DNA from 3 places in the Streptomyces kryoterrae genome. Region 1 is predicted to be linked to each of the others. Evidence: riboswitches for the same ligand, from Rfam matches in the RefSeq annotation. Region 1 holds a riboswitch; each other region holds the start of a gene.
What was found. A riboswitch is a leader RNA that binds a small molecule or an ion and turns the genes downstream of it on or off. The one in region 1 is predicted to bind cobalamin.
Positions count from the first base shown of each region.

Region 2: it holds a riboswitch for cobalamin, as region 1 does, so the genes downstream of both, ACW4TU_RS35440 (cobalamin biosynthesis protein) here and ACW4TU_RS13945 (ribonucleoside-diphosphate reductase subunit alpha) in region 1, are expected to answer to the same signal.
Region 3: it holds a riboswitch for cobalamin, as region 1 does, so the genes downstream of both, ACW4TU_RS42325 (CbtB domain-containing protein) here and ACW4TU_RS13945 (ribonucleoside-diphosphate reductase subunit alpha) in region 1, are expected to answer to the same signal.

Region 1 covers NZ_CM133358.1:3,322,541-3,329,324, forward strand. The annotation lists gene ACW4TU_RS13920 (carbohydrate ABC transporter permease) at 1-842, opposite strand, end outside; gene ACW4TU_RS13925 (extracellular solute-binding protein) at 986-2,269, opposite strand; gene ACW4TU_RS13930 (GntR family transcriptional regulator) at 2,679-3,443, shown strand; gene ACW4TU_RS13935 (DUF3311 domain-containing protein) at 3,616-3,900, shown strand; gene mctP (monocarboxylate uptake permease MctP) at 3,897-5,525, shown strand; cobalamin riboswitch at 5,682-5,805, shown strand; gene ACW4TU_RS13945 (ribonucleoside-diphosphate reductase subunit alpha) at 5,932-6,784, shown strand, end outside.
Region 2 covers NZ_CM133358.1:7,985,144-7,991,927, reverse strand. The annotation lists gene ACW4TU_RS35465 (alpha/beta hydrolase family protein) at 1-918, opposite strand, end outside; gene ACW4TU_RS35460 (class II aldolase/adducin family protein) at 1,013-1,735, opposite strand; gene ACW4TU_RS35455 (lysozyme) at 1,933-2,679, shown strand; gene ACW4TU_RS35450 (inorganic phosphate transporter) at 2,824-4,098, shown strand; gene ACW4TU_RS35445 (hypothetical protein) at 4,151-4,372, shown strand; cobalamin riboswitch at 4,533-4,672, shown strand; gene ACW4TU_RS35440 (cobalamin biosynthesis protein) at 4,774-5,760, shown strand; gene ACW4TU_RS35435 (cobyric acid synthase) at 5,757-6,784, shown strand, end outside.
Region 3 covers NZ_CM133358.1:9,458,596-9,465,379, forward strand. The annotation lists gene paaA (1,2-phenylacetyl-CoA epoxidase subunit PaaA) at 1-319, shown strand, start outside; gene paaB (1,2-phenylacetyl-CoA epoxidase subunit PaaB) at 316-612, shown strand; gene paaC (1,2-phenylacetyl-CoA epoxidase subunit PaaC) at 644-1,498, shown strand; gene paaD (1,2-phenylacetyl-CoA epoxidase subunit PaaD) at 1,492-2,004, shown strand; gene paaE (1,2-phenylacetyl-CoA epoxidase subunit PaaE) at 2,004-3,104, shown strand; gene ACW4TU_RS42315 (four-helix bundle copper-binding protein) at 3,148-3,549, shown strand; gene ACW4TU_RS42320 (histidine phosphatase family protein) at 3,595-4,203, opposite strand; cobalamin riboswitch at 4,335-4,466, shown strand; gene ACW4TU_RS42325 (CbtB domain-containing protein) at 4,504-4,725, shown strand; gene ACW4TU_RS42330 (CbtA family protein) at 4,751-5,527, shown strand; gene ACW4TU_RS42335 (acyl-CoA dehydrogenase family protein) at 5,681-6,784, shown strand, end outside.

The DNA of each region.
Region 1 (6,784 bases):
TCCGGGTGACCGTTCCGCATGACGAACACCTGCGGGAACACGCCCATGTCCCAGATGACCGACAGGGTCGTGAGCATCACGATGATCGGCTTGAGGATCGGGAGGGTGACGTAACGGAAGACGCCCCAGGCGCCCGCGCCGTCCAGCCGGGCCGCCTCCTCCAGCTCCTTCGGGACCTGGGTCAGCCCCGCGCCTAGTGTGATGACCACGAACGGCACCGCGCCCCAGACCACGAGCAGCATGATCACGGCCAGGCCCTGCGGTCCGCTCGCGAACCAGTTGTGGCCGATCAGCTCGACGCCGGGCAGCCGGCTCAGCAGCGCGTTGACGATGCCGTAGTCGGAGTCGAACAGCCATTTGAAGACGGTGGTCGCCACGATGATCGGCATGCCCCAGCTGGCCACCAGGACGATGTTGATGAGCGTCTTCATCCAGCCGCTCACCCGCTGGAGCAGCAGTGCGATCAGCATGCCGCCGACCATCGTGAGGACCACGCACCCGACGGCGAAGACGATCGTGCGGACGACGACGTCCCAGAACTCGCTGTCGCCGAGCACCGTGCTGAAGTTGTCGAAGCCCACCGACTCGGCCGGCTGGAAACCCCACAGCTGGGACTGCCCGAACTTCTGGAAGGACAGGGTGACCAGACGCACGAGGGGATAGCCGAGGACCAGCGCGAGGATCAGCAGACAGGGCGCGAGCAGGGCCCACGGAATCGCGGCGGTGGCCTTCGAGGGCCGTCTTCGGGGCGGCGCTGCGTCCGTACCGGGCGGCGGCGTCGGCGGCGCGTGCCGCGTCGACGGCGGCAGCTTGGCAGGGGTGGTCGTTTCAGCGGCACTCATCCGCGCGCTCCTCAGCGGTCCCTCAGGTCGTACGGTCGTTGCGGTCGTCCAGGTCCTGCAGGTCCTTGTCCTGCAGGACCTGCACGTCCTTCAGGTGACGGGCGAGCGGGGCCCTCCCCGTGGCGGGGCCCCGCGTCGGCTCGCTACTTGACGTTGATGACCTTGTCGATCGCCGCGTCCGCTTCCTTCGCGGCGTCCTCGACCGACTTCTTGCCGGTGCCGATGCTCTGCAGCATCGTCTGCAGGATCTGGGCCTTCTCGACCTGGCCCCAGCCCGGCGCCATCGGCACGAACCAGTTGGACTCGGCCGCCGTCGCCGGGACCGCCGTCGCCGGGTCGCTCTTCAGGGTGGCGAGGTCGGTCTTGTTGTTGGGCAGGTTGCCCTTGGCCATCAGGCCCTTCTGGCCGCTCGGACCGGTGTAGGCGTTGATCCACTCGGCGGCGACCGTCTGCGCCTTCGACTTCACCGGGACGGCGAGGTCCGAACCGCCCAGGAAGACCGGCATGCTCTTGCCGGACGGGCCGGGCATCACGAAGTTCTCCGTGTTGCCCTTGAGCTTGCCGGTCTTGTCGTTCTCCGGCGTCTCGGCGGTAGCACCCTCCCAGGCGGCGGCGAAGATCATGCTCGTCCTGCCCTGGCCGTAGACGATGTAGCGGTCGGACTCGTCCTTGGTCTTGTCGCCGTGCATGTACTTGTCGATGACGTTCTTGAACTCGGTGAGGCCCTTGACGGACTCCGGGGAGGAGAGGCTCGCCTTCCACTGGCCGCCCGACTCCTCGGCGATCGAGCCGCCGGCGTCGTACACGAAGGACATGCCGGCGTACCAGTCACGGGTGGGCTGGTACCAGGCGTTGTACTTGCCGCCCTCCTTCTTCTGGATCTTGTCCAGATCGGAGGTGAGTTCGGCGTACGTCTTCGGTACGGACTTGACGCCGACCGAAGCCGCCACGTCCTTGCGCCAGTTGGCGACGCGGCCACCGGCGTAGTAGGGCACGCCGTACGTCTTGCCGTCGTAGGTGACGGAGGCCTTGAGGCCGTCCAGCCAGGCGGCCGAGTTGTCGAACTTCGCCGGGTCCAGGGGGGCGAAGGCGCCCTTGACCATGTAACCGAGCATCTCGGTGTTGCCCATCTCGACGACGTCGGGGGCCTTGTCGGTGGCGAGAACGGCGTCGAGCTTGGCGTTCTTGTCGGGCCAGCCGTAGTACTCGTGGTTGATCTTGATGTCGGGGTGCTTCTTGACCAGCGCGGCGTCGGCGGCCTTCACCAGCTCGGGCCAGTTGTTCTGCGCGTCGACGGTCAGCCAGACGGTCAGCTCCTTGGCGTCGGCGCCCGAGTTGTCCGAGCTGCCGCTGTCACTGTCCCCGCATGCCGCGATGGAGACCATCATGCCCGCGATACCGATCGCGGCTATCAGCTTGCGCTTCACGCCAACCTCCTCAGGAGCTGGACCAATGGTGTAGACCAGTAGGCGGAGCTTGGCTCAGACCAAACAACGTGTCAAGGGTGCTGGAACGCCTTTGACCAGCCGTTATGCGACCTACATATGCAGGAACCTTTAAGTAAGAACGTGGCGGAAATATCCTGCATATCCATCCGGCACGAGGTAGACCACTTCGGAGGAGTGCCGGAGCGTGACCTTGGCCGGGGCTTTCCGTGCGGTGGACTAGACCAGCGAGGGGCGTGAAGGTATACAGAGGGGATCACGGAGCGCGTGAGGGTCGGTGGGGTCCGTAGAGACCGTTCACAGGTCAATCGCGGCGCCGACCGTGCCACGATGTGCACCTGGACCGGCGGAATGCCGGCCGAAGCGGCACCAGGAGCCGGGAAGGCGGAGCATGAGCACCGACGTGAGCAGTGCGGAGAACGAGGGTGGGGCTACCGTCCGTACCGCGCGCGTGCCCAAGTACTACCGTCTGAAGAAGCATCTGCTCGACATGACGGAGACCCAGGCGCCCGGCACCCCGGTCCCGCCCGAGCGCACGCTGGCGGCGGAGTTCGACACCTCCCGCACCACCGTCCGTCAGGCCCTCCAGGAACTGGTCGTCGAGGGCCGGCTCGAACGCATCCAGGGCAAGGGCACCTTCGTCGCCAAGCCGAAGGTCTCCCAGGCGCTGCAACTCACCTCGTACACCGAGGACATGCGCGCCCAGGGTCTCGAACCCACCTCGCAGCTCCTCGACATCGGCTACATCACCGCAGACGACGCCCTCGCCGGGCTGCTCGACATCACGGCGGGCGGGCGCGTCCTGCGCATCGAGCGGCTGCGGATGGCGAACGGCGAGCCGATGGCGATAGAGACCACCCACCTTTCCGCGAAGCGCTTCCCGGCCCTGCGCAGGTCACTCGCGAAGTACACGTCCCTCTACACGGCCCTCGCCGAGGTGTACGACGTCCACCTCGCGGAGGCCGAGGAGACCATCGAGACCTCGCTGGCCACCCCGCGCGAGGCCGGTCTGCTCGGCACCGACGTGGGCCTGCCGATGCTGATGCTGTCCCGGCACTCGCTGGACAAGGACGGCCAGCCGGTGGAATGGGTGCGGTCCGTCTACCGGGGCGACCGGTACAAGTTCGTCGCGCGGCTCAAGCGGCCACTGGACTGACCGCACACGCGAACGGGTTCCGCCGCGGCTGACACATTCCCCTCACCAACAGGGGTTTTCCGTTATGCGGACGGGGTTCCATAAAGCCTGACCGTCCCCTAGATTCCTGCGCGTTGCACAGGTGATCACAGGAAGGTGATCACAGGAATCGGTGAGGGGACGGAGTCTTGACATGCCAGAAGCGCCTGAAGTGAGACAACCGGTCACAGAACAACCGGTGGTGACTCCGATCCGCGTCGTCATCGGGCTCTGCCTCTTCGCACCCTTCGTCGCGATGCTGTGGGTGGGTTCGTACGCGAAGGTCGATCCGGCCTTCATCGGCATCCCGTTCTTCTACTGGTACCAGATGCTGTGGGTGATCATCTCCACCGCGCTGACGATGACCGCGTACCAGCTCTGGCAGCGTGACCAGCGCGCCCGCAGGGCGGCTGCCAAGGACGGGGGTGCGTCCGCGTGAACGACGGCGTGAACGGCGTGGCACTCGCCGTCTTCATCATCTTCTTCCTGGCCGTCACGGTCGTCGGCTTCATGGCCGCGCGCTGGCGCAAGGCCGAGAACCAGAACAGCCTCGACGAATGGGGCCTGGGCGGCCGGTCGTTCGGCACCTGGGTCACCTGGTTCCTGCTCGGCGGCGACCTCTACACGGCGTACACCTTCGTGGCCGTACCGGCGGCGATCTACGCGGCGGGCGCGGCCGGCTTCTTCGCGGTGCCGTACACGATCCTCATCTACCCGCTGATGTTCGTGTTCCTGCCCCGTCTGTGGTCCGTCTCGCACAAGCACGGGTACGTCACCACCTCGGACTTCGTGCGCGGCCGGTTCGGTTCGAAGGGGCTGTCGCTGGCGGTCGCCGTCACCGGCATCCTGGCGACGATGCCGTACATCGCGCTGCAACTGGTCGGCATCCAGGCCGTGCTGGACGTGATGGGCGTCGGCGGCGGCGAGAACACCAACTGGTTCGTCAAGGACCTGCCGCTGCTGATCGCCTTCGGTGTGCTGGCCGCGTACACCTACTCGTCCGGACTGCGGGCGCCCGCGCTGATCGCGTTCGTGAAGGACGGGCTGATCTACCTCGTCATCGCGGTCGCGATCATCTACATCCCGATCAAGCTGGGCGGCTTCGACGACATCTTCAAGGCCGCGGGCGACGCCTTCTCCCAGACCAGTCCGGCGACCGGCAAACCACGCGGCGCCCTCGCCCCGGGCGAGGCCTCGCAGTGGACGTACGCCACGCTGGCGCTCGGCTCGGCGCTCGCGCTGTTCATGTACCCGCACAGTGTCACGGCCGTCCTCTCCAGCCGCAGCCGTGACGTGATCCGCCGCAACTCCACGATCCTGCCCCTGTATTCGCTGATGCTGGGCCTGCTCGGGCTGCTGGGCTTCATGGCGATCGCGGCCGGGGTCAAGGTCACCAACGGCCAGTTGGCGATCCCGCAGCTCTTCGAGGACATGTTCCCGTCCTGGTTCGCGGGCGTGGCCTTCGCGGCGATCGGCATCGGGGCCCTCGTCCCGGCGGCCATCATGTCCATCGCGGCGGCGAACCTCTTCACCCGCAACATCTACAAGGACTTCCTCAAGCCCGACGCGACACCGGAACAGGAGACCAAGGTCTCCAAGCTGGTCTCGCTCCTGGTGAAGGTGGGCGCGCTGGTCTTCGTCCTGACCATGGACAAGACGGTCGCCATCAACTTCCAGCTCCTGGGCGGCATCTGGATCCTCCAGACCTTCCCGGCCCTGGTCGGCGGCCTGTTCACCCGCTGGTTCCACCGCTGGGCCCTGCTGGCCGGCTGGGCGGTCGGCATGCTGTACGGCACGCTGGCGGCGTACGGGGTCGCGTCTCCGACGCAGAAGCACTTCGGCGGCAGCGCGAAGGAGATCCCGGGGATCGGTGAGATCGGTTACCTCGGCCTGACGGCGTTCGTCCTGAACCTCGTCGTCACGGTGGTCCTCACCTTCGTACTGAAGGCGCTGAAGGCCCCGGACGGTGTGGACGAGACGAAGCCGTCGGACTACACGGCGGACGCAGGAGATCCGGGCGTGGCGGTCGAACTGCCGTCCGCCACGGCGGGCTCCACCCACTGAACGAACGCCTTCCACGACGGGCCGCCGGAGAGATCCGGCGGCCCGTCGTCGTATCTCCCTCGCATCCCCCTCGTATCTCCCTCGTCGCCCCAAAGCGCTCAACTCTCCGATACGACACAACATGTGGGGGTGCTTCCAGGGTCCGGCACAAGATGTATGCTCATGCTCGCTGTCGCCGCAGGGGAATCCGGTGTGAATCCGGAACTGTCCCGCAACGGTGTACTCGTGCACGTTTGTGCGCGTGTCCAGTCCGAGGACCTGTCGACAGCGCGCCCGGCCGACCGGTCCGGGCGCCCGACGTCCGGGCCTCGTGGAGTGGGCCGGTGGACGCACGCGTACCCGTAAGGCGTCCGTGTGCCCCGCTGCCCTCCGCAAGGCCCCGTGCCGAGCGAGGGAGAGCCCCCACGTGACCATCGCGCCAGCCGAACCGGCTTCAGCGACCCGAGTGGCCCCGGTGGAGACGGACGGTCCCGGTGCCGCGCTGCTGCGGACCCTGACCGAGCTGACCGCAGACCTGCCCGACGCCGACCCCGGCCGGGTCGCCGCCGCCGCGCTGCGCGGCCGGTCCGCGCGGGCCGACGTGCCGGAGCTGCGCGAGCTGGCCATCGAGGCCGCGGCCGGCCTCATCTCCGAGGACCCCGCCTACTCCCGGCTGGCCGCCCGCCTGCTGACCGTCACCATCGCCGCGGAGGCCGCCTCACAGGGCGTCACGTCCTTCTCCGAGTCGGTCGCGGTCGGCCACCGGGAGGGCTTGATCGCCGACCGCACCGCCGAGTTCGTACGGCTGCACACGGACCGCCTGAACACGCTGATCGACGTCGAGGGCGACGACCGCTTCGGGTACTTCGGGCTGCGCACCCTCCACAGCCGGTACCTTCTGCGCCACCCGATCACGCGCCGGGTCATCGAGACGCCCCAGCACTTCATGCTGCGCGTCGCGAGCGGACTCGCTGAGAACGACACCACTCGCGCCCTCGACGAAGTCGCCGCGCTCTACCGGCTGATGAGCCGCCTCGACTATCTCCCCTCCTCCCCCACACTCTTCAACTCCGGTACCCGGCACCCCCAGATGTCGTCCTGCTACCTCCTCGACTCGCCCGTCGACGAGCTGGACTCCATCTACGACCGCTACCACCAGGTCGCCCGCCTCTCCAAGCACGCCGGTGGCATCGGGCTGTCGTACTCCCGGATCCGCAGCCGCGGTTCGCTGATCCGCGGCACCAACGGGCATTCCAACGGCATCGTGCCGTTCCTGAAGA
Region 2 (6,784 bases), 4.7 Mb from region 1:
GGCGGCGGGTCCCTCGGGGCCACCGTGCAGACCGGTGCGGCCCTGGGCGGCGCGCACGGCCAGCGGGAGCAGCGCTCCCGGGGTGCGGCGGGCCGTGGCGAGGGCGCGCAGGGTGGTCTCCCAGCTGAGCACCGGCGAGTCCAGGACCAGCCCGGAGACCCGGTCGCGCAGCGCGGAGTGGGCGGCGGCCCGCAGGGCCATGGTGGCGCCGGTGGACCAGCCGTACAGGACGACGCGCTCGGCGCCGTGGCTCAGGGCGTACCGGATCGCCGCGTCGAGGTCGCGCCACTCGGTCTCGCCGAGGTGACCGAGGCCGTCCTGGGGCCGGGGCGCGCCGGGATCGCCCCGGTAGGCGAGGTCGAGGACCGGGAGGCGCCGGCGGTGCAGGAACGGCAGGACGTTCAGGGGGTGCTCGCGGGTGGCACCGAGGCCGTGCACGGTGATCACCCAGGTGCTGCGGGCCCCGGGCACGAACCACGCGGGCAGGGCACCGAGTTCGCCGGGGATCTCGATGTCGAGGTGGTCGAGTCCGAGCGCGGTGCCGGGATCGCCGACGTGCAGGTTCGGGGTGAGCCAGACCTTGCCCCGGGGTTCCAGGGTGCCGTGGGTGACCCGTTCGAGGCGGCGTACGACGGTGTCGGCGGAGTGGGCCGCGTGGTCCAGGACGGGACCGACGACCGCGTGGGTCCCGTCACCGACGAGACCGTAGGTGCCGGGGCGCTGGGAGGCCAGGGCCCGGGTGAGCACGACCCGGCCGGCGGCGGTGGAGTGCACGGTGAGCCGGGGTTCGGTGGGCAGGGGCCTGCCCGGGGGCGCCTTGAGGGCGGCGTCGCTGGCGTAGCGGCCGGCGGCGACACTGGCGGCGCCTGCTGCCAGGGCTGCGGTGACGGCAGCGGCCGTCGCGGTGACTGGGCGCACGGATCCAGTCTCCTTGCGGAGCGCTCCGACGGCCAGTGGGCGAGTGGGCGAACGGAGTGGGAGTGGGGCCTCTCCCCCCTTACCCCCGCGCTCACTACCTCCGCTGCCCGTATCCCTTGAGCCGCTCCCCCGCCTCTCTGACCTGTTCCTCCGACAGCAGCGTCGGGGACAGTCCGGGCAGGGAGGACGCCGTCAGCCAGACGCGGCACATCCACTCCAGCTGGGCGGTGCGGTCGTACGCCTGGTCGAGGGTGGCGCCGTGGGCGAGTGTGCCGTGGTTCTGCAGGAGGCAGGCGGCGCGGCCGGTCAGGGCCCGGAGCACGTTCTCGGCCAGCTCCTCCGTGCCGTATGTCGCGTACGGGGCGACTCGGACGGGGCCGCCGAGGTCGCCCGCCATGTAGTGGATCAGCGGCAGCTCCCGCACGAGCGTCGAGACGGCGGTCGCGTGGACGGCGTGGGTGTGGACGACGGCACGGGCGTCGGTGGCGCGGTAGACGGCGAGATGCATGGGCAGTTCGCTCGTCGGGGTCAGGGTGCCGAGGGTCTGGCGGCCGGTCAGGTCGACGCCGACGACACCGTCGGGGGTGAGCCGGTCGTACGGAACGCCGGACGGTGTGACCAGGACGGTGTCCCCGACGCGCACGGAGACGTTGCCGGAGGTGCCGACCACCAGACCGTCGGCCACCGTGCGGCGGGCCGTCGCGACGAGCCCGGCCCAGGCGCGCGCCGTCTCGTCGGACCCGGCGCGCCCCTCCGCCGCACCCGCCCCCTGCACGTCGTCCCGCACGTCACGTCCGTCCCGTCGCTGCTCAGCCATGCCCCGATCCTGCCAGGCGCGGCCCTGGACCGGCGCCGGGCGAGGGCACTGTAGGGGTGAACCCCAGGGACCGTAAGGGCGCGTAAGCGCGTACATCGGCGCGTGTGTGCGCTTTGGCCGGGGAACGCAGGAAATCGGTTGATCTTCCAGTAGCCTCCTGGAGATTTGTCACGCGCGCAGCCGTTCCGGGGGGACACATGGCCCGTGATCACCGACTCTTACGCCGTCGCTCCCGCGCCCTCGCGGCCACCGCGGCGGCGATCACCATCGGAGGGACCGTCCTGACGGAGGTTCCGGTGTCGGCGGCGGGTGAGCCGAAGGGGCACGACGTCTCGGCGCACCAGAAGGACGTCGACTGGCGGTCCGCGAAGGCGAAGGGCGCCACGTTCGTATACATCAAGGCGACCGAGTCCCACACCTACCGCAGTCCGTACTTCAGCCGGCAGTACGACGGTTCACGCGCCGCGGGCCTGCTCCGCAGTGCCTACCACTTCGCCCTGCCGGACAAGTCGTCCGGCATCACCCAGGCCCGGTTCTTCGTGCGCAACGGCGGGGCCTGGCGTGCGGACGGCTGGACACTGCCGCCCGCGCTCGACGTCGAGTACAACCCGTACGGGAAGAACAAGTGCTACGGCCTCGACAAGGCGGAGATGGCCGGTTGGATCACGGCCTTCAGCAACGAGGTCGACCGGCTCACCGGTCGCCGTCCGGTCATCTACACGACCGCCCACTGGTGGAACACCTGCACGAACAGCAGCAGTGCCTTCACCTCGAAGCACGCGCTGTGGCTGGCCCGCTACAACGCGTCCGACGCGGGGGCGCTGCCATCGGGCGGCTGGAAGTTCTGGACGTTCTGGCAGTACGACAACAGCGGGGTGCTGCCGGGCGACCAGAACCTCTTCAACGGGTCGTCGGCCCAGCTCAAACGGTTCGCGAAGGGGTGACGAGCACGGGCCTCACCCGTCCGGAAGCTCGGGGGGAACGGCGCTCCACTCCCGGACACCCGGCATCCCCCGTCAGTTCATCTTCCGTTCATCCAGGTTACCTACGGTCCAAGAGCCAATACCGTACGGAAGAAATCTGGGTAAATGGAAAGCTTCTCGCTGATCCTCGCGATCGTGGTCGTCACCGCGCTTGCGTTCGATTTCACGAACGGTTTCCACGACACCGCCAACGCGATGGCCACCACCATCTCGACCGGTGCGCTCAAGCCCAAGGTCGCGGTCGCCATGTCGGCCGTGCTCAACCTCGTGGGCGCCTTCCTCTCCGTCGAGGTCGCCAACACGATCTCCAAGGGCCTCGTGGACGAGAGCGGTATCCGTCCCGAGGTGATCTTCGCCGCGCTGGTCGGGGCGATCCTCTGGAACCTGCTGACCTGGCTGGTCGGGCTGCCGTCCAGCTCCTCGCACGCCCTGATGGGCGGTCTGATCGGCGCGACCATCGCCTCGGCGGGCACGGGCGCCGTCCACGGCGACGTGCTGGTGACGAAGGTACTGATCCCGGCGATCGCCGCTCCACTGGTGGCGGGCATGGCGGCCATGCTGGCCACCCGGCTGTCGTACACGCTCAGCGCCGAGCGGGCCGAGGGCAGGGCGGCGGAGAAGGGCTTCCGGGTCGGCCAGATCGCCTCCGCGGGCCTGGTGTCGCTGGCCCACGGCACGAACGACGCGCAGAAGACGATGGGCATCATCACCCTCGCCCTGGTCGCCGGCGGCGCCGTCTCCCCCGACTCCGATCCCCCGGTGTGGGTCATCCTCTCCGCGGGCCTGGCCATCGCGCTCGGCACCTACCTGGGCGGCTGGCGCATCATCCGTACGATGGGCAAGGGCCTGACCGACCTCCAGCCCCAGCAGGGCTTCGCCGCCCAGACCAGCGCGGCGACGGTCATCCTGGCCTCCTCCCACCTCGGCTTCTCCCTCTCCACCACGCACTCGGTGTCGGGCTCGGTGATGGGCGCGGGCCTCGGCCGCAAGGGCGGCGTGGTCCGCTGGTCGACGGCGACCCGGATGTTCGTGGCCTGGGGGCTGACACTGCCCGCGGCGGCTCTCGTCGGCGCGCTGGCGGAGTACGTCACCGGCCTCGGCGACTGGGGCACGGCGCTGGTGGCCGTCTTCCTCATCGCTTCGAGCACGGCGATCTGGGTCGTGTCGCGCCGCGAGGTGATCGACCACACGAACGTCAACCAGGTCGAGGGCGAGACCACCGAGTCCGGTGAGAACGCCGAGCCCGCGGGCATCGTCACGACGGCCATCGCCGCTGTGACCCCGCCCCCGGTGGGCGCCGTCTCCGTCACCGAGGACCTGACGGCGACCATCCCGTCCCCGGCCGAGGTCACGGCGAAGCCGTCGGCCACGGCCCTGTGAGTCCGGCTCCCGGCCCCAGGGCCTGTCGTAGCGAGAAGCAGAAGGAAGCAACATGAAGATCGACTGGGCAGCCCTCGGCTCCGTCTTCGGCGTCAGTCTCGTCATCACCGTGGCCATGGTGGCCGTGTTCACCCTGGGCATCGTCGGACTCTCGCGCCGCGAACGGGCGGTCGCGCAGGGCGAGTCGGCGGGGCCGGCCGTCACCGGGGCGTACGCGTGCTTCGCCGCCTGCGCGGCAGTGGTGGCGTACGGGATCTATCTGATCGTGGCCTGACAGGGCCGGACACCGGGACACCTCCTCTTCGTCGCCCGCTCCGACCGTGGCCGCCTCACTGGTGGTCACGGTCGGGGCGGGCGCTTTTTCGGCGCCTCGATCCGGTCGTGGTGTGGGGCTCAGCACAGTCCTCCTTTCCAGGTCAACGGCAAGTTGACGGGTGTTCCGGGCCCGTGGTGGACTGCCGGAGCCATGTACGGCGGCAGAAGAGGAAGCCGGTGTGAATCCGGCGCGGTCCCGCCACTGTCACCGGGGTAGGTAACCCCGGGAGCCAGGAACTCTCGCCGCCGGTCTCGTCGAACCAGGGCGTGGACACCCTGAGTGAGGACATATCGCCATGTTCGGCTGCCGTTCGAGGTACAGCACCAGGTCGCTCCCCGACCCCACGGCCGGCTGAGCCGGTGCGTGCCGATCGCGTCTTCGCGTACGGCGCCACCGCCGGACTTCTCGGTGATCTGATCCTGGGCGACCCTCGCCGCGGGCATCCGGTCGCCCTGTTCGGGCGGGCCGCCGGCGCCGTCGAGCGGGTGCTGTGGCGGGACCACCGGGGGTGGGGCGCGCTGCACACCGCCGTGTGTGTGGGAGGCGCCGTCGCCCTTGCCACGGCGGCCGGTCGCGTCGTACGTCCGTCCCGTGCCGCTTCTGTCGCACTCACCGCCGCCGCGACCTGGGCCGTCGTCGGCGGCACCTCCCTCGGCCGGGAGGCGCGGGCCATCGGCTGGTACCTGGAGACCGGGGACGTCGAGAGGGCGCGCGAGCGGCTGCCCCACCTCTGCGGACGCGATCCGCAGGCCCTCGACTCCGACGGGATCGCCCGCGCCGTCGTCGAGTCCGTCGCCGAGAACACCTCCGACGCCGTCGTGGGCGCGCTGGTCTGGGGAGCCCTGGGCGGGGTGCCCGGGCTGGTCGGGTTCCGGGCCGTCAACACCCTTGACGCGATGGTCGGGCACAGGTCGGAGCGGTACCGGCGGTACGGGTGGGCCTCCGCGCGGCTCGACGACCTCGCCGGGTGGCCGGGGGCGCGGCTGACCGCCGTGCTCGCCGCCGTCGCCGGCGGTGATCCGCGCGGGGCCGTCCGGGCCTGGCGTGCCGATGCCCGACGCCATCCCAGTCCCAACGCCGGGCCCGTGGAGGCCTCGTTCGCGGGGGCGCTGGGGGTTCGGCTCGGCGGGACGCTGTCCTACGGGGGGCGGGTCGAGCATCGGCCCGTACTCAACGCGGAGTCCGGGCGGGCTGTCGGTGTCCCCGACGTCGAACGGGCCGTACGGCTGTCGCGGCGCGTCACCTGGCTGGCCCTCGGTGTCAGTGTCGCCGCGCGGCTGCTCGTGAACACGAGCAAGAACAGGCGCATGAACGGGCGTATGAACACGAAGGGGCGTATCTCATGAGTGGCGAGAGCCTCGGTGGTGGGCTGCTCGTCGCCGGGACCACCTCCGACGCCGGCAAGAGTGTCGTCACCGCCGGGATCTGCCGGTGGCTGGTGCGACAGGGCGTCAAGGTCGCGCCGTTCAAGGCGCAGAACATGTCTCTCAACTCCTTCGTCACGCGTGAGGGCGCCGAGATCGGGCGGGCGCAGGCCATGCAGGCGCAGGCGTGCCGGATCGAGCCGACGGCGCTCATGAATCCCGTTCTGCTGAAGCCGGGGAGCGACCAGAGCAGTCAGGTCGTGCTCATGGGGAAGCCGGTGGGCGAGATGAGTGCGCGTGGGTATCACGGGGGGCGGCAGCGGCAACTTCTCGGGACCGTGCTGGAGTGCCTCGCCGAACTGCGGGGCACGTATGACGCGGTGATCTGTGAGGGGGCGGGTTCTCCCGCCGAGATCAATCTCCGGCGGACCGACATCGTCAACATGGGAATCGCGCGCAATGCCCGGCTCCCGGTGCTCGTCGTCGGCGACATCGACCGTGGCGGGGTCTTCGCCTCCTTCTTCGGGACGGTCGCCCTGCTGTCCCCCGAGGACCAGGCGCTCGTCGCCGGGTTCCTCGTCAACAAGTTCCGCGGTGACGTCAGCCTGCTGGAACCCGGGCTCGACATGCTGCTCGGGCTCACCGGACGGCCGACCTACGGTGTGCTGCCCTTCCGGCACGGGCTCGGCATCGACGAGGAGGACGGGCTGCGGGTCTCCCTGCGGGGGACGGTCCGGGAGTCGAACGTCGCGCCGCCGGTCGGGGAGGACGTGCTGCGGGTCGCCGTCTGTGCCGTCCCGCTGATGTCCAACTTCACCGACGTGGACGCGCTCGCCGCCGAACCGGGCGTCGTGGTGCGGTTCGTGGACCGGCCGGAGGAACTGGCCGACGCCGATCTCGTCGTCATTCCCGGCACCCGGGGAACCGTGAGGGCGCTGGCGTGGCTGCGGGAGCGCGGGCTCGCGGACGCCATCCTGCGCCGGGCAGCCGAGGGGCGGCCCGTGCT
Region 3 (6,784 bases), 6.1 Mb from region 1:
CTGGAAGATCAAGCGGCACACCAACGACGAACTGCGCGGGCGCTTCGTCGACATGACCGTCCCGCAGGCCGACAAGCTCGGCGTGACCCTGCCGGACCCGGAGCTGCGCTGGAACGAGGAGCGCGGCCACCACGACTTCGGCACCCCCGACTGGGACGAGCTGATGCGCGTGATCAAGGGCGGCGGACCCTGCAACGCCGAACGGGTCGCACGGCGCCGGACAGCCCACGAGGACGGCGCCTGGGTGCGCGAGGCAGCCATGGCGCACGCCGCCAAGCGGCGCGCACGGACCGCGAAAGCGAAGGAGTCAGTGGCATGAGCAACGACCTGTCCAACGAGTGGCCGCTGTACGAGGTGTTCGTGCGCGGCAAACGCGGCCTGAACCACGTCCACGTGGGCTCGCTGCACGCCGCCGACGACCGGATGGCGCTCACCCACGCACGCGACCTGTACACGCGGCGCAACGAGGGCGTGAGCATCTGGGTGGTGCGCTCCGAGCACATCGCCGCCTCCTCACGCGACGAGAAGGACCCCTTCTTCGCACCGAGCGCCGACAAGGTCTACCGGCATCCGACCTTCTACGACATCCCCGACGATGTCCCCCACATCTAGCGCGTCCACCCCTGGGAGAGGAGCAGCGGACATGAGCGCCAGTGACAGCGACCACGACGACGAGCACGTCTATCTCTCCCTCGCCGAGGGGCACGACGACGGCAGTGACGCCCGCTGGGCCTTCGGCACGGGGTTCGAGGACCCGCTGTACGGCGTCGACACCACCGTGCCCGACGGCGTCGACGCCGGTGAGCTGGCCGTGGCCTGCGTCGAACTCGCCGACGACGCGCTGGTGTCGGCCCAGCGGCTGGCCCAGTGGTGCACCCGCGCCCCCGAGCTGGAGGAGGAGGTCGCGCTCGCCAACATCGGCCTCGACCTGCTCGGCCAGGCCCGTCTGCTGTACGCGCGCGCGGGCCAGGTCGACGGCACCGGGCGCGACGAGGACGCGTACGCCTACTTCCGGGACGCCGGTGACTTCCGCAACGTGACCCTGGCCGAACTGCCCATCGGGGACTTCGCGTTCTCGATCGTGCGGCTGCTGGTGCTGTCCAGCTGGCGGCTCGCGCACTTCGAACGGCTCGCCGCCCACCGCGATCCGGTGCTCGCCGCGATCGCCGCGAAGGGCGTCAAGGAGCTGACGTACCACCGGCAGTACGCGGCCGAATGGGCGGTCCGGCTCGGCGACGGCACCGACGAGTCGCACCGTCGGATGCGTGCGGCCCTGGTCCAAGTCGCCTCGTATGTCGGTGAGTTGCTCACGGCGTACAACGTCGAGGGCGAAGTCGTCGGGGTGCTGCGGCAGGTCACCGAAGCCGCCGGGCTGCCCATGCCGCGGATTCCGGCGGCGCACGGCGCCGGGCGCGCCGGACAGCACACCGAGCATCTCGCCCCGCTGCTCGCCGAGTTGCAGAGCGTGGCCCGCGCCCACCCGGAGGCGACATGGTGACCGCGCCCCGGATCGAGGACGTCCAGCGGGCCCGGAGCATCGCCGAGCACGTGCCGGACCCCGAGCTGCCCATGCTGACGCTGGCCGACCTCGGCGTCCTGCGCGGTGTGGAGGTGACCGGGGACGGGACGGTGGTGGCGAGCCTGACCCCGACCTACTCGGGCTGCCCGGCCATGGCCGAGATGCGGGCCGCCGTCGCCGCCCGGCTGCGGGCGGCGGGGTACACGCGCGTGGAGATCCGTACGGTGCTGAACCCGCCGTGGACCAGCGACTGGATCACCGAATCCGGTCGCCGCAAGCTCACCGAGCACGGCATCGCCCCGCCCGGCGCCGCACCACGAGGCCCGGTCGCCCTCTCGCTGCTGCCCGTCCGGCGCACGGTGGCCTGCCCCCGCTGCGGCTCGGCGGACACCGAGGAGACCTCCCGTTTCGCCGCCACGTCCTGCAAGGCACTGTGGCGCTGCCACGCCTGCCGCGAGCCGTTCGAGTACGTCAAGGAGATCTGATGGCCGCGCCCACCACCCTGCCCACGGCCCCCGTGCGCCGCCGCCCGGTCTTCCACGCCCTGAAGATCGCCGACGTACGACGGCTGTGCTCGGACGCCGTCGCCGTCGGCTTCGAGGTGCCGCCGGACCTGGCCGCCGAGTACGCCTTCACGCCGGGGCAGTCGCTCACCCTGCGCCGGGAGTTCGAGGGGCGCGAGGAGCGGCGGTCGTACTCGATCTGCGCCCCGGCCGGCGAACAACCCCGCATCGGCGTACGGGTGGTGCCCGGCGGCCTGTTCTCGTCCTGGCTGGTCGACGAGGTGCGCCCGGGTGACGTGCTCGACGTGATGACCCCGGCCGGCGCCTTCACCCCCGACCTGGCCGCGTCCGGCCGCCACGTCCTGATCGCCGCGGGCTCCGGCATCACCCCGATGATGTCGATCGCCGAGTCGGTCCTGGCCGCCGACGACCACTCACAGGTCACCCTCCTGTACGGCAACCGGCGTACGGACACCGTGATGTTCGCCGACGAGCTGGCGGACCTGAAGGACCTGTACCGTACGCGCTTCCAGCTGGCGCACGTACTGTCGCGTGAGCCGCGCGAGGCCGAGCTGCTGTCGGGGCGGCTGGACGCCGAACGGCTCGCCGCACTGCTCGCGGGCCTCGTCGACGTGCCGGGCACCGACCACTGGTGGCTGTGCGGACCGCACGGCATGGTCCGCGACGCCCAGCGGTTGCTGGTGGAGCTGGGCGTGCCCGCGGACCGGGTCCACCAGGAACTCTTCTACGCCGACGACCAGCCGGTCCGCCAGGTCCAGCACACGGACGCGGTGGCCGAGGGCCCGGTGAGCCGGGTCACCATCACCCTCGACGGCCGCTCCACCACCACCGCGCTGTCCCGGGAGGCGACCGTCCTGGACGGGGCCGCGCGGACCCGACCGGACCTGCCGTTCGCCTGCAAGGGCGGCGTCTGCGGCACCTGCCGGGCGCTGGTCACCTCGGGAGAGGTGGACATGCGCCGCAACTACGCCCTCGAACCCGCGGAGGTCACCGCGGGCTACGTCCTGACCTGCCAGTCGTTCCCGGTCTCGGAGACGCTGACGGTCGACTACGACAGCTGACGACAAAGGGTTTGGCGGGCGCCGCTTCGGCAACTCGATCGGCGTGACCCCTACAACTACGCAACAGGAACTCTTCCGGTTCTTGGAGGACCGTTTCGTCTGTGCCCAGGCGTGCACCGAGTGCGCGCGGGCGTGCGCACTCCGTGCGAGTCTCGCGGACCCGGACGGACCCGCCGCCGAGGCCCTCGCGCGCCGCAAGGGCATTCTGTGCGCGGAGGTGTGCGACACGACGTGCCGGCTGCTTTCCCAACAGGTGGACCTGGACGAGGCCGCCCTCCGCGTCCAACTGGAGTGGTGCAGCACGGTCTGCCTGGAAACCGCCCAGGTCTTCGACGAATACCCCGGTGGCGAGGACGCGGCGAAGGCATGCCGCGAGTGCGCACAGGCGTGCACGGACTTCGCATGGACGCTCCAGGCGCCGGGCTCCGGGCGCGACGGCGGGTAGGACACGGCGTTCCGTGAACCGGTGGGTTCGCGTCCGTGCCGCTCCCTAGTCGTTGTGCGGCGCCCCGGCCGACTCCTCGTGCGGCGCTCCGAGCTGCCTGCCCACCCGTACGTTCCAGCGTCCCGCCCGGCCGCTCAACTCCGTTGCCGTCAACGGCGGAACATCGATCCGCCAGAACGCCGACTCGGGCGCCCCCAGCGCCCGTACCGCCGCCGCGCGTACGACCTCCGGCTCGACGACCGCGACGGACCGGCCCGTGACCTGCGCCGCCGTGTCGTCCAGCCAACGGGCGACCCGGTCACAGACCGCGCGGACCGACTCACCTCCGTGCGGGGCCGACTGAGGATCCGTCAGCCACTGGGCGAGCGCCTCCGGTTCCTTCTCCGTCACCTCGGTCAGGGTCGCCCCGCGCCAGCGCCCCACGTCCAGGCCGGCCGGGCCCGGCACCGGACCGGCGTCGAGGCCCAGCGCCCGAGCCGTCTCACGGCACCGTGCGGTGGGGGAGACCCAGACCCGGGAGACCGGCGGCAGCGCCCCCGCCGCCGCCCGCGCGAGCCGCAGGCCCGCCGCGTCCAGAGGACAGTCGTCGTCGAAACGCGCCTCCCGCAGGGCCGCGCTGATCGCCGGTGAGATCAACATCACTCGGCTTGTCATCCGGTCGCTCCCGCTCTCATTCCGCCCCAATATCGTTGTCATGTACGGCACTTGAGGCGGCGTACGGCGCACCGGCGCGCCGTACGCCCTCCCATGCGCTCTTGGCCGGACCCCCGCTTCGCGGTACGTTCTCGTCGATATTGACGACGGTTCGACGGAAGCCGGTGGGAATCCGGCACGGTCGCGCCACTGTAAGCCCCGTACGCACCCGCCTGGTGCGGTCCGGGGGCAAGTCAGACCCGTGACTGTCGTCCTCTGCACCACCGATACGGGACGCGAGTTCCCCCAGGAGGTCCTGTCATGGCCCAGTCCGCAGTCCAGCCGACCGCCGTTCCCACCGCCGTACCCGAGAAGCTGCCGATCGGCGCGATCGCCCCCTGGGCGGTCTTCTTCGGCGTACTGATGCTGGTGCTGCTCTACTTCGTCGGCGCCGAACAGGGCGCCACCTCCGTGGTCTCCGGCGAGGGCGTGCACGAATGGGTGCACGACGCCCGTCACCTGCTCGGCTTCCCCTGCCACTGACGAAGGCGGGGAAACGTACGAGCTCATGAACTCCACCACTGTTCGAAACCTCCTGGTCCGCGGCATGCTCGCGGGCCTCGTCGCGGGTGTGCTCGTCTGGGTCGTCGCGTATCTCTTCGCCGAGCCGCTCGTCGACGACGCCATCGCGTTCGAGGAGATGCACGAGGCCCACGGGCACGCCGAACAGGCTCTCGTCTCCCGCGCGTTGCAGTCCACCGTCGGTCTGGGGACCGGTGTCCTCGTGTACGGCGTCGCGTTCGGCGGTATCGCGGCCCTCGCGTACTGCTTCGCGCTCGGCCGGATCGGCCGCTTCGGGCCGCGCGCGACCGCGCTGCTCCTCGCGGGGGCCGGACTGCTCGCCGTGTACGTCGTGCCGTTCCTCAAGTACCCGGCCAACCCGCCCGCCGTCGGCGACCCCGACACTCTCGACCAGCGCACCGCGCTGTTCTTCCTGATGGTCGCGCTGAGCGTGCTGCTGGCCGTCGGCGCGGTGATCCTGGGCAAGCGCCTCGCCCCGCGCCTGGGCAACTGGAACGCGACCCTCGCCGCGGTCGCCTTCTTCGTCCTGGCCGTCGGACTCGCGTACGCGTTCCTGCCGTCGTTCACCAACGAGGTTCCGCAGGGCTTCTCCGCGAGCCTGCTGTGGAAGTACCGGGTGGCCACGCTCGCCATCCAGGCGACCATGTGGACCACGTTCGGCCTGGTCTTCGGACTGCTGGCGGAACGGCTGCTGGTTCCGAGGGCGGCAGCGGCCGTCGGTGCGAGTGACACCGAGCCGCGGGTGACACCCGTGGCGCACTGAGCGGTTCGCCGCACTGCCCCGAGGGGGTCCCGGACAGCCGGGACCCCCTCGGGCGTGTGTGCACCGGTACACGCACCGCCATTCCCAATTTCTGGAACACGTTCTACCGTGTGCGCCGACAGGTCCGGCCTTGGGGAGCCAGCAGGAGGCGCCGTGCATCTCGAATACACGCCCGAGCAGCAAGAGCTGCGCACCGAACTGCGAGCCTACTTCGCCGAGTTGGTGCCGGAGCGGGCCTACTCGCGCTTCAGTGACCATGTTGCCCAGAAGCGTTTCTACCGCGAGACCATCCGCCGCCTCGGCGCAGACCGCTGGCTCGGCGTCGGCTGGCCGCAGGAGTACGGGGGGCGCGGGCTGTCCCCGATGGAACAGTTCATCTTCTTCGACGAGGCAGCCCAGGCGGGTGTTCCGCTGCCGCTGATGGCGCTCAACACCGTCGGCCCGACGATCATGCGGTACGGCAGCGAGGAGCAGAAGGCGTACTTCCTGCCGAAGATCCTCGCCGGTGAGATCGACTTCGCGATCGGCTACAGCGAGCCGGAGGCGGGCACCGACCTGGCTGCCCTGAAGACGCGGGCGGTACGCGACGGCGACGAGTACGTGGTCAACGGGCAGAAGATCTGGACGACGAACGGTGACACGGCGGACTGGGTGTGGCTGGCCGTGCGCACGGACCCGGACGCCCCGCCGCACAAGGGCATCACCATGCTCCTCATGCCGACCACCGACCCCGGCTACTCCTGCACCCTCATCCGCACCCTCGCCTCGCACGACACCACCGCCAGCTACTACGAGAACGTCCGCGTCCCCGTCGCCCACCGCGTCGGCGAGGAGAACCAGGGCTGGCGGCTGATCACCAACCAGCTCAACCACGAGCGCGTCACCCTCGCCGCCCACGGCACGATGGCCATCCGCTCCCTGCACGACGTCCAGCGCTGGGCGATGGAGACCAAGCTCGCCGACGGCCGCCGCGTCGTCGACCTTCCGTGGGTGCGCCGTCGCCTGGCCCAGATCCACACCAGGCTCGACGCGATGAAACTTCTCAACTGGCAGATGGTGAACGCCGTCCAGGAAGGCACCCTCACCCCCCAGGACGCCTCCGCGGTCAAGGTGTACGGCTCCGAGGCCCGCCGCGAGGCCTACGCCTGGCTCCTGGAGATCGTCGCCGCCCCGGGCGCGCTGAAGGAGGGCTCGGCCGGCGAGATCCTCCACGGTGAACTGGAACGCGGCTACCGCTCAGCGGTGATCTTCACCTTC